Regions from separate parts of the Anaeromassilibacillus sp. Marseille-P3371 genome, predicted to be linked through region 2. Evidence: riboswitches for the same ligand, from Rfam matches in the RefSeq annotation. Region 2 holds a riboswitch; the other holds the start of a gene.
The links. Region 2 has a riboswitch for FMN ahead of B9Y59_RS08350 (ECF transporter S component). Riboswitches for the same ligand answer to the same signal wherever they lie in the genome.

Region 1 (5,952 bases), 130 kb from region 2:
CCAGAGGCAGTGGTCACTTCTGTGAGTACAGACAGCCGGAAAATCGAGCCGGGTGCACTATTCGTTCCCATCAAGGGGGAACGGACAGATGCGCATGCGTACATCACTGCTACCTTTGCTGCAGGCGCAGTGGCAACGTTGACAGAAGAACATACGGAGATGAAGGATTCCAATGCGTGGATTCGTGTGCCGAGCACCCTTTCCGCTTTGCAGTTGATTGCTACAGCACATCGCGCGCGATTTTCGATTCCCGTGGTGGGGGTGACAGGAAGCGTCGGTAAGACGACAACCAAGGAAATGATCGCGTTGGCACTTTCCGCGGAGAAGAATGTCATGCGGACCGAGGGGAATCACAACAGTCAAGTAGGATTGCCATTGACGATTTTCCGACTTGGACCCGAACACGAAGCAGCCGTGGTGGAAATGGGAATGAGCGACTTTGGCGAGATGAGCCGTTTGGCGGAAATTGCCGCACCTGATTATGCGGTTATCACCAACATCGGAATCTCTCATATTCAACAGCTGAAAACACAACAGAATATTTTGGGAGAAAAGCTGCATATCATCGATCGTTTTCGGGAGGACTCCATCCTATTTTTGAATGGCGATGATCCATTGTTGGCAAATCTCCGCGGAAAGCTTCGGGTGAGGACACAATATTTTGGTATGCAGCCGTGGTGCGATTATCGGGCTGAGAAAATCGCATTTCATCCGAACGGAATTCATTTCGTTTTCCGCGCAAAAGGAATTGAACAGGAGGTAGAACTCCCTGTTCTGGGACTTCACAATGTAACAAATGCATTAGCCAGCCTCGCGGTTTCCCATTCACTTGGAGTTGATCTTGGGAAAGCTGCAAAAGCACTCCAGGAATACCAGCCTTTGGCTATGAGGCAACAATTGCACCGCCATAATGGGATTACTGTGGTCGATGATTCCTACAATGCCAGCCCGGATGCAATTAAAAGCAGCTTGGATATGTTGGAATCCCTTCGAGAGCAGGATGGACGCTGTTTAGCGGTTTTGGCGGATATGCTGGAACTGGGGGAGTTGGAACACCGTGCGCATTTCGAAGTGGGAGCATACGCTGCCAAAACCGGTTTGGATGTCCTTGTGACCGTTGGAGAGCGTGCAGCGGCGATCGCAGAGGGAGCGCGTTCCGTCAGGCCGGAGATTCCTTGCCATGTGTGTCATGCCAATGAGGAGGCCGCTGAGGTGCTAAAGAGCATTCTCCGCAGGGGGGATATTGTGTTGGTAAAGGGGTCCCGCGGCATGCATACGGATGAAATTGTCAAAAAAATTCTCGGGTACATCGGTTAAGTCCTTTTGCGAGAGGGAACATAAAAATTACAAACTTGTTATAATTTAAAAAAACCGTGCGCAAACAGCTGGGGTTTTTCTCTGTTTGCGCACGGTTTTTGTGCGATTATTTTGATTTTATAAGCTTCACTGGTTACAATTTGTAATTTTTTTCGTAAAAAGGGTTGCTATGTAATGCTATGTGTGCTATACTGTAACCAATTTGTTACAGATTGTAATTTGTATGTAAAGATTGTTACATATTTGAATAAAAAGGACAAGCTGTTTCCACGGGAGACAGTAAAAAATTGGAGGGGTTTCCATTGAATCGGAAATTTTTGCTTTTCTTTACCCTGCTGTTTGCAGCTTTGACCATTACAGTGTCTTTTGGTCATAGCGTTGCAGCAAAAGCTGCGGAGGAAAAGACCGGTGTAGGGTTGGCAGATCATGTGCTGCTGGCGTACAAGAATGGTTGGAAGTACCGCAGTGGCTGCTACGGACAGTTTGTGGGGAATAAACGAGCAAGTGATTGTTCCGGTTTGATCAAATCCTATCTTTGGTGGCAGGGAGAGGGAAAGAATCCGAATCCAGGTTCCATGTCAGTCGCAGGAAGCTCCGGTGCTATGTTGCAGAGTGCAGAAGTTTCTGGAAACATTGACTATAACGACCCATCGTCCCTTCCACGAATTCATGGTTTGATTCTCTATCAGCCAGGCCATGTGGGCGTTTATGTTGGCAACAACATGGCGATTGACAATCGGAGTTCTGGCGAGGATATGAAGTACGAAGAAGTATTTGGACGAAAGAATATCAAGTGGACGAAATGGTTTAAATTGCCCCAGATTACATATCCGACGACTGGTTGGGCTACATATGACGGGGACAAGTACTATTACGAAGACGGTCAGTATGTTATCAATACCATTCGAATTATTGATGGCGTTTCCTATACATTTGGCGCGGATGGTAAGATTGTGGAACAAAAGCCATATACTGCTTGAATGTAAAAGGACATCATTCCCCTGCAAGGAGAGATTTTCTCTTTGCAGGGGATTCTATTTGTATAACGGGGTAAGAGGAAGTAGTTAATAACCATTTTACCAGAATTGTTTTTGGTGGTTCGGTTTTATTCTGTGAAAGACCTACCGAAATCTGGTAGAAATTTTGTTCTCTTATGCATTGGGAATCGTCAAACGATTGAATGAGAATCGGGCCCTATCGGTTGCAGCAGGGAAAAGATTCCTAGTTTTTTGATTCTTTAAAAGTGTCAGAAGCAAAGAAAGACAGTAAAAGAACGGTATTTTTGACTACCAATGTCGAATCGTACACATAAAGAAAAGATCCAATGTTGAAAAGAAACGGTGCCGTGCAATGAAAAGAAAAGCACAGCACCGTTGCATAAAACCTAAGCCAATACGATCCCCAAATTTTAATACCTATAAAATTAGAATTCGCAAGGCTTGGCGCGTTTAAGGACAAGGAACATGTTTGCTCATATGAAATACATGGTGTGGGATAATCTTTTTAGAATTCGTGGTAACGGTATCCATATCCGACAATTGTTTTTATAAAGTCGTGCCCTTTTGCATATGGTTCGAGACGTTTCCTAATTTGAAACACCGTGTTTTCTACAGCATGGCAGCGATAATTGCCCGGTTCATGCCAAACAGATTCATAAATCTGGGCTTTTGTAAATGCGGCTTTCGGATGGGAATACAGGAGATATAAGACATCGAATTCCTTTACAGATAAATAAATGCTCTGGTTGTCGATGATTACATCATGAGTTTTGGCATCCATAGTAAACGAAATAGCATCTTGCTGAATTTCCCAGAAACTCTGTGCGAAAAGACAATCCTGTTTGATTTGTTCAGATAACCTTGAAAAATCATCGAACTTTTGTATGCCGCGAAGACGCTGGTATAATTGCACATCTATCTTTTGGCCGTATAGATCCCCATCGAAATTTAAGATGTGTGTTTCGATGGAAATATCCGTTTGGTTGTCCACCGTGGGGCGTTTCCCAATATGAGTAATCCCGTAGTATCGTTTGGCGTTCCATAGAATTTGTGCTATATATACCCCGGATTCTGGCAAGTTACATCTATTTTCCAGTTTTAAATTTGCAGTAGGGGCTCCTATCCATTTCCCAATTCCTCGTCCGTGAATGACCGTGCCTGATATGGTACAAATAGGTTTAGGCTCCCTTTTTCGTTGTTCTTCCATCCTTATATCACCCCGTTCATGGATAGGATAAACAGAATACAAGTGATGATGACCACAACAGCCAACAGGATTAGGCCGGTAGGTTTGCCCTGACTTTGCTTTTCCGACATGGAGATATACCCACCTTTTCGCAAGGCAGTGATGACCGGCTTATACAGTAAAAATGTAATTCCAGCATTGAGTCCGGATTTTAACAAATTGAAAGGGAGAAACGCCGGAATTAATAATTCGACGACGGCTTCCCTAGGGTACCCCATATAAAGAGGAGTGACCAGATAATTCCAAACCATCATCACTGTAACCATGGTTACACATCCCGCTGCTAACCCAAGGACCGCACCGGACAACGTATGCTTTTTCTTATAGATTGCCGCGGCAGTACAAGCAAAAGCGCATGAAGATAAAACATTCATGACACACCCCAGGAGGCCTGTGTCGCTGACTGTAATCATCTCCATAAGAGAAACAATTATGGTAACGATACAAGAGGTCAATGGTCCCCAAATTAAGCCTCCCAGTGCGATGATGGCGTCTTTAGGATCATACTTGAGAAACAATACGACTGGTACACGCCCAACGGCCATGACCACGTAGGAAATCGCGCATAGCATTGCAATTGTTGTAATTCTTTTTGTTTTGCTTTCCATCTGTTGTTCCCTCCGCAAAAAAATTAGCACCGAAAAGAGATGCCTTTCAGGTGCTAATAAGCGCAGCAAACCGCAAAACGTCACAACGTGTTGCTACAGCTGATGGAATCTTCTTTCATCCAGACTATACTGTTGGTTTTGGAATCACACCAAATCATGCGTTTTACGCTCGCGGACTTTACCGCCAATCGGGAATTTCACCCTGCCCCGAAGACATTTTCGATTCAGTTGTCTAGATTAGCATACTACGAAACACCTTGTTTGACAATGACCAAAGTGAATTTCGGAAACATTTCGGAAATCTGAAGCTTTTGTAGTTGTAGATTGTCAACAGATCGGTCCCATATTTGTTGTAGACAAAAAGGGATGCAGTTTTGTTTTATAGACATACGAAATATTTTGTTTTGAATTTCATGGAGAAACTGACGGTCTGAGAGCTGCATCGGCAAGCCACTCTGTATAGTCTTTTTGAAAACAGTACATCTGTATTATAAAAATTTCAATAAAATTTGAAAAAAAGTGAAAGTTATTGTCCACTTTGGGGTTTTCCTGTCGTTGTTAATAGATGTATCAATATTAAAGGAGGAATTCCCCATGTTTAAGAAATTCGCAGCTGTCCTTTGTGCATTTTGTATGATGTTTGGCGTAGGCGCCAACGCAATGGCCGCAACAGAAGTTCCGGCAAATCAGGTTAGTGCGATTGAGATTCAGCCGCGCTATACTTATGCGGACCGTGTAGAGGCATTTTTGTCCATCAGCGGCAAAACCGCCTATGTAGATGCAGAAGCACAGGGAAAATCCAATGTGTCCAAGATTAAGCTGACAGTTACTCTTCAGAAGAAGAGCGGCAGCAGCTGGTCCACTGTAAAGACTTGGACCGACACCGAATCCAGCGATTATATCTATATCTCGGAGGAAAAATCGGTTTCTTCGGGAACCTATCGCGTGAAGGTAACTGCAGTCTTCAACGGATCTGAGACGGTGACTACTTATAGCGAGACAGAGACGGTTTAATAACGCGTTCTTTTGTCGCTACAGTTTGGACCCAATCATCCAATTACAATTTCCGCGCAATTGATGGATGGATTTTGTCTTTCTGGCCGCTGTTCGGTAAGAATTGGCGGCCGGAAAGCGGGTTTTACTTTTCGACGGAAGCAATTCCGTATCATTTGCCTACATGAGTTTTTTACCAATACAACCAACGATGGGACCGTCCTTCCCCGGACGGTCCTTGGTTGTCTCTAGAGGGTCAAAAAAGTGCCGCTGCAACTTTAAAAGTTGCAGCGGCACGAATCATTTTTGGGTGAAAGCTTGTTAGTTGCCAATCATATAGTTCAGGAACATGGATTCGTCTTCCGGGTTTTCCACTTTCAACTCAGCCGAAACCTTAGAGCTTTTTGCGCCATCCAGAAGAGCGCGTACACCGTATAGCTGGCACAGCTTACTCTTAAGATTGAGGGTATTGCCATCCTCTGTTACCAGATAGACATTTCCCTGTGCTTTATCAAGAAGATCAAGAAGTTTCTGAATATCGATGTCATATAATTTCATAATTATTCCCTCCAATTAATTTTTTAGGATTTAGGTATATTATACCATGTAAACTACTGAAATACAATGTAAATGATAGACAAGAATCCTTAGGACTCCTCTGCTATTATTTCGATGTCCAGCCGCTTACTCTGGCGCACCGGGACATCCAATAGCGAAGAAACATCTCCTGGTCCTCCTTGTCTTCTACGATAATCTCTGGAGAAACCTTGTTGTCATTTGAGTCTTCGAG
Region 2 (5,952 bases):
ATTTCTGCCAGTTCCTCCGGTTTACAGATGTGAACATCCAAATTTTCACTGCTGATGATCCGGCAAACTTTTCGCGTCTCTTCATCCATCCCACGATCGACACACAGCACCCATTTTTCTTGCGTACTGTCCAGCCAACGCAGATGCTCCAATGCATTTTTCAGTGCAAGTTCTGCCTCTTCATCGTGGCCACTGAAGGAAATCACCCAGTACAGCGTTCCACGGTTGCGGGTTCGCAGAAAACGGAAGGACAACAGACGGAAGATTTCGGTCAATCCTACAATCGCCAGCAGGATCAGGATGGTCTTTAGAAACATGCCCCACATAAAAATCACCTCATCACAGTTTATGTGATAAGGTGATTTCCGCTCATATTTTTTCTAAAATCGTACCATTAAGCGCGCAGTACCGCCTTGAGCGCTTCCACCTGATCCCGCTGCTCCCATGGCAAATTCAGTTCCTCTCGTCCCATATGACCATAATTGGAAATCTGACGATAGATCGGACGGCAGAGGTCAAAATTCTGAATGATGGCGGCTGGCCGCAGGTCAAATACCTTGCGCACCGCATTTTCCAACTCTTCACTGGTATACGCAGACGTCCCAAAGGTATCCACTGCGATGGAAACAGGCCGCGCTACACCGATCGCATAAGCAAGCTGGACTTCGCATTTCTTCGCCAAACCTGCAGCAACGATGTTTTTCGCAACGTAGCGAGCAGCATAAGCGCCAGAACGATCCACTTTGGTCGGGTCTTTGCCGGAAAACGCACCGCCGCCATGGCGTCCATACCCGCCATAGGAATCCACGATGATCTTCCGCCCTGTCAAGCCGGTATCTCCCGCAGGGCCTCCTACGACAAAACGCCCCGTCGGATTGACATAAAACTTTGTACGCTCATCCAGCCACCTTTCCGGGATCGCAGCCTTAATGACGTGTTCCACTACATCAGCGCGAATCTGTTCCAAAGTAACATCCGGACTATGCTGGGTGGAAACTACGACGGTATCCACACGCACCGGAACGCCATCCTGATATTCCACAGTAACTTGTGATTTTCCGTCAGGACGCAGGTAAGCGAGCTCACGGCTTTTACGCACTTCGCTCAATTTTTTAGAAACCTTATGCGCCAAGGAAATCGCCAAAGGCATTAGCTCGGGGGTCTCGTCGCAGGCAAATCCGAACATCATTCCCTGATCTCCGGCGCCAATGCTATCCAAGGCGTCGGTTGCACCGTTTTGCGCTTCGTAGGACTTATTTACGCCCATTGCAATGTCGGGCGACTGCATATCAATCGATGTAATGACACCACAGGTGTTCCCATCAAATCCATATTTATTGTTGCTGTAGCCGACATCGATGGCCACATTCCGGGCGATGGATGCGATGTCCACATAGCACTCCGTAGAGATTTCTCCCATGATATGCAGCATTCCGGTGGTCGCTGTCACCTCGCAAGCTACATGTGCATGGGGGTCCTGCTCCAAAATTGCATCCAATACAGCGTCAGAAATCTGGTCGCAGAGCTTATCGGGATGTCCCTCTGTCACCGATTCGGATGTAAAAAAGTATTTTGCCATGTCTTATAAATCCTCCTGTTTGAAAATTACCATTCTTGTCCATATCCTTGGAAGCAGCCGCCTCCTACTTCAAGATTTCAGGTCATAGAAAAACCGCTCGGAAAACCGAGCGGTCTATAAAGCAACCTCATCTTTCGGCTTACCCGCAGGAATTAGCACCTTGCTGCATAGCAGGTTGCCGGACATCACAGGGCCTGTTCCCTCCGTCACTCTTGATAAGGACATATTCTGTTAACAGATATATTATAGCACGAGTTGCTTTCCCTGTAAAGGGACAAAATAAGAAAAATTCTTACAAATTTCTGTTAGGGCTGCCCAACGAGTTCCTTATGACGGCGAATAAAAGGTTGTAGCGCTTTAAAGACTACCGCAGTAATCACACAGTTGGCAGACGCCTTAATGAGATTAAAGGGTATGATGACCGGAAGGATCATATCCACAACCGCCTGCATGGGAACCCCCTGAAAATAACTGGTGAGTACAAGATTCAACGGAATCATCAGAGCGGTCATGGCCAACGTTCCAAGGACCATTCCGACGACCGTTTCACGGAATTTGTTGTGCCAACGGCTGAATTGTCCCACCAGGACCACCAGCGCACCGGATGCGACAACATGCATCACAAGGCCAATCCATCCGTCGCCTCCCAATAGAAACGCTTGAATCAGAGAAACAACCACTAGGATCACCAAACCGGGAAGGGTACCAAATAGCAAAGTCCCCAGCAAAATCGGCACGTCCGCCATATCGTATTTCATAAACGGAGCAGCAGGAATAATCGGAAACTGTGTGATGGTCACAAGAACGATTGCAATTGCAGCGAGCATTCCCATCTGCGCCATGCGGACTACGTTGTCTTTGGTGTTTGTTTTCATAGAAACCTCTCCTTTTTGTCCGGCTGTCTACGAAAAAAGCCCCGCAGCAAATGCCACGGGGCCCCAATACGCATGATGCGCGGTTCTTCTTCCATCCGGACTATACCGTCGGCTTTGGGATCACACCAAAATCAGCTTTCGCTCGCGGGCTTGTCGGCTAAACGCCGCATTACCGCCGGTGGGGAATTGCACCCCGCCCCGAAGACAGCTCTTAAATTTGTTAATAGTATAACACTCTCCCCAACGCCTGTCAATCCACAGAAACATATTTTTCCGGAATGTTCTGCGCGACCATCTGCTCTATGTACGAGAGGCTAAAAATGGAATCATATTGCCGAACCCCGTGTTGTTCTGCCAACGCAGCGGAATACTGCGAAAGGGGATAAATCGTTATATCCCGGAAATTCGCCCCATAATGGGTAACTATGGGGACAAAATCGACATCGGATACCGCCGTTTCTCCACTTTCCAGATTCTTTTCCACGGTTACTTTGAGCATCCCACCCACCATGCTCAAGGCGCGGTCCTGCGCGGACACAAAATTTCCCAGGGCATAAGCCACTGGACATTGCGCTCCGTCCGACGCACGTTTCAGCATCACGACGGGTTGTAACGTATGGGCGTGGTTACCGATCACCACATCGGCCCCCCAGTCCACCAGGTTTTGCGCGAGTTCCTCCTGTTTCTTCGTTGGAACATGTGTATACTCTTCCCCCCAATGTGCAGACACCACTACAATGTCCGCCATAGAATCCGCCTTTTGCACAAGATGCTCCAGTTCTTCCGTCTCGCTGGTCAAAAGGACATGGTAAGGGGAGTCCTTTGGTAGATATAGGCCATTTGTCATCTCTGTTACGCCGATATGCGCAGTTGTAATCCCATTGCGCTCTACAATCCGGATGTTTTCCAAATCTTTATCGCTTCGGTATGCTCCAATCACAGCCACTTTCTTGGTGTCCCAATAATCCAGCGTAGCGCGCAGACCCTCTTCTCCTTGATCCAAGATATGATTATTCGCATGATTGACGACATCGAAGCCAACCCGTACCAATTCATCCCCCAACTGCGTCGGCGAATTGAAGCGAGGATACCCGGAGAGCGGTCGAACAGCTCCTGCTAAAGGTGTTTCCTGATTGATAATGGCGATGTCTGCCTGCTCGATATACGGTGCTACCCGCGCATATACTGGGGAAAAATCGTATCCGGTTCCACCTGTGCGACGGCTAGCTTGCTTATAAATGCCATCGTGAATTAGGTTGTCACCCACTCCCAGGATGGTGATGGAGGCTATCTCTGGCTCTGACGAGGGTGCACTGTCCGAGGGCTTGTCCAAGGAAGGCGAGGGCTGTGCCCCCCACTCCGGCACGGATGGTTTCTCTTTCGCTTCCCCTTGCGAGGAACCCATCTGCGGAACCGGTTCCATATGTTCCATCCGTCCTGCCGCAGGCATGAGAAGCAACATCGCGGTGCACAACATCACAGCGAAACCAGCGGTCGATATGCGCAGGATGACTGTCTCTAAACGCACAGGTTTTACGCGAGGCCTTTTTTGGTAATGTCTTGCCTTCCTCATATCCGTTCCTCCATCCACATAACTCTTCCACTTCTATTGTAAAGCAGGGCTCCTTTTGCCCCATAGGTCTTTATACAAAGATTATACAACAAAAAGCCGTATGGAGCTATGAAAACCGTAGGACGGATTCTGACAGAAAAGGCCGCTGTAGAACAATAACCACAGCGGCTTTAGCAATCTTCCATATATTCCGGCAAAGTCCCAAAAAGATTACTCCGGATAAACCAGCTTTCGCTCATCCCAGCCTTCTATGATGGTCAAGAATTCTTGTGCTTCCTTCTTCGCACCTTCCAGATCATGTTCCAAATAGTTCCCACATTCCTTGGCAGTCGCTCCTGGAACCTCTCCATCATATTGGGCAATCTGCTGGAAAATCGAACGAACCAGGCGTACCGCGTCCGCCTCTTCCATGTCGCGGAGCAAAAAATAGCATCCGGTCCGGCAGCCCATTGGCCCAAAATAGATGACATGATCTTTCCATTCTGAATTGCGGGCAAAGGTTGCAAACAGATGCTCCAATGTGTGTAGCGCTCCGTTCTCGATATAGGGCGGTGTGTTTGGCCGGCGCATCCGGATGTCATATGTCTTGACATCGCCGTCGATACGGGAAAGATAGATCCCTGGAACCAACCGATCGTGGTCGATACAGAAACTTGCAATTCTGTCCATTTCATTTCCTCCATAACTCTGCAAAATAATAACACAAATTCTTTTTATCCATCCTCAAAGGAACGATTTACAAACATATCCTATAGCGTTTCCCCAGAAAAAAAGCTCTTAATTTGCTCCAAAGCTTCTACAATGGAACGTTCATAAACATCCAAAAAACTCTCATTGTTCTGTCTTCCATTCTCTGGTGAACGCCATGTCTGTAATAGAGTGTTCGCATAATCGAAGTCATCCCCCTCTCCCACGCCACGAATATGACAGGATAGAGTATGCTTTCCGCCGTGCTTCTTCTCCCACCGTTCCACCAACGGCTTTTTCAAGCTGGTGTGGTCATTGAGCCACCCCATAGCAGTCCGGGCATCCTTCACTGCCTGTTCTACCAATGGCAGCGCATGCGAGACCCCAAACCGTACATGTAATAAAAACGCATAGAGAGAAACGATCTCAGCCTGCACCTTTTGATTTTTGGGAAGGGTCCTTTTTAAGGAGAACTCAATCGGAAGAGCCCCCGCTTCATAGCGCAGAAGGACAACATCCAACGCCGACTCCATCTCATGATGGGCAATTTGTGCATCCTGATCGGGCTGTATCTTTAAAAGTTCTCGCGCCTGTGCCTCTATAAACGGATGGCAAATTCGATCTGCCGCGTAATGGCAGAGGAATCCTGCAATACAGCTCCACACACATTCCGACGGATGCGCTTCACCGTATTCATGCAGGATAGAAACTGTTCGCGAAACCGACTCTTGATGCAACCGTTCACCAAAGGAAGAGAGGCTTTCCCCTTTCTGCCAAGGAAGCGCCCGATGGTAAAAAAGAAGATCCGGTCCCTGAGCCCCCCATAAAAATGCGTCGCGTTCCAACTCCGTATGGTTCGGTTTCCAAAGCTCCAACACGCGCAAGGCGTGATAATAATGGGTAATTGCGGCAGGCATATCATCCCTCGCTTTCTAAAAGTTCATTTCCAGCAAAAAATGAGAGGCCCCTGTTGGGTTGCCTCTCATTTTATCACACTTAAAATTCATTTTAAAGGACCTTGGACAAAAAGTCCTGTAGACGCGGATTTTTGGGATGATCGAAAAACTCGTCCGGTTTGGCCTCTTCCAAAACAAGCCCCTCGTCCATAAAGAGGACGCGCGTGGCAACCTCGCGTGCAAAGTTCATCTCATGGGTAACAACTACCATGGTCATCCCCTCGTGAGCCAGCTCTTTCATCACCTGGAGCACCTCTCCGACCATTTCCGGGTCCAGGGCGC

Region 1: another riboswitch for FMN. It lies ahead of B9Y59_RS09020 (ECF transporter S component); the one in region 2 lies ahead of B9Y59_RS08350 (ECF transporter S component).

Annotation. Positions count from the first base shown of each region.
Region 1 is NZ_LT835157.1:2,177,351-2,183,302, reverse strand. Features, by position in the region: gene B9Y59_RS09035 (UDP-N-acetylmuramoyl-tripeptide--D-alanyl-D-alanine ligase) at 1-1,317, shown strand, start outside; gene B9Y59_RS09030 (C40 family peptidase) at 1,620-2,297, shown strand; gene B9Y59_RS09025 (riboflavin kinase) at 2,821-3,522, opposite strand; gene B9Y59_RS09020 (ECF transporter S component) at 3,525-4,169, opposite strand; FMN riboswitch at 4,273-4,388, opposite strand; gene B9Y59_RS09015 (hypothetical protein) at 4,764-5,183, shown strand; gene B9Y59_RS09010 (hypothetical protein) at 5,484-5,720, opposite strand; gene B9Y59_RS09005 (hypothetical protein) at 5,827-5,952, opposite strand, start outside.
Region 2 is NZ_LT835157.1:2,047,120-2,053,071, forward strand. Features, by position in the region: gene B9Y59_RS08340 (hypothetical protein) at 1-326, opposite strand, end outside; gene metK (methionine adenosyltransferase) at 395-1,579, opposite strand; SAM riboswitch class I at 1,704-1,801, opposite strand; gene B9Y59_RS08350 (ECF transporter S component) at 1,885-2,454, opposite strand; FMN riboswitch at 2,534-2,664, opposite strand; gene B9Y59_RS08355 (CapA family protein) at 2,705-4,027, opposite strand; gene B9Y59_RS08360 (S-ribosylhomocysteine lyase) at 4,238-4,696, opposite strand; gene B9Y59_RS08365 (zinc dependent phospholipase C family protein) at 4,777-5,631, opposite strand; gene B9Y59_RS08370 (amino acid ABC transporter ATP-binding protein) at 5,723-5,952, opposite strand, start outside.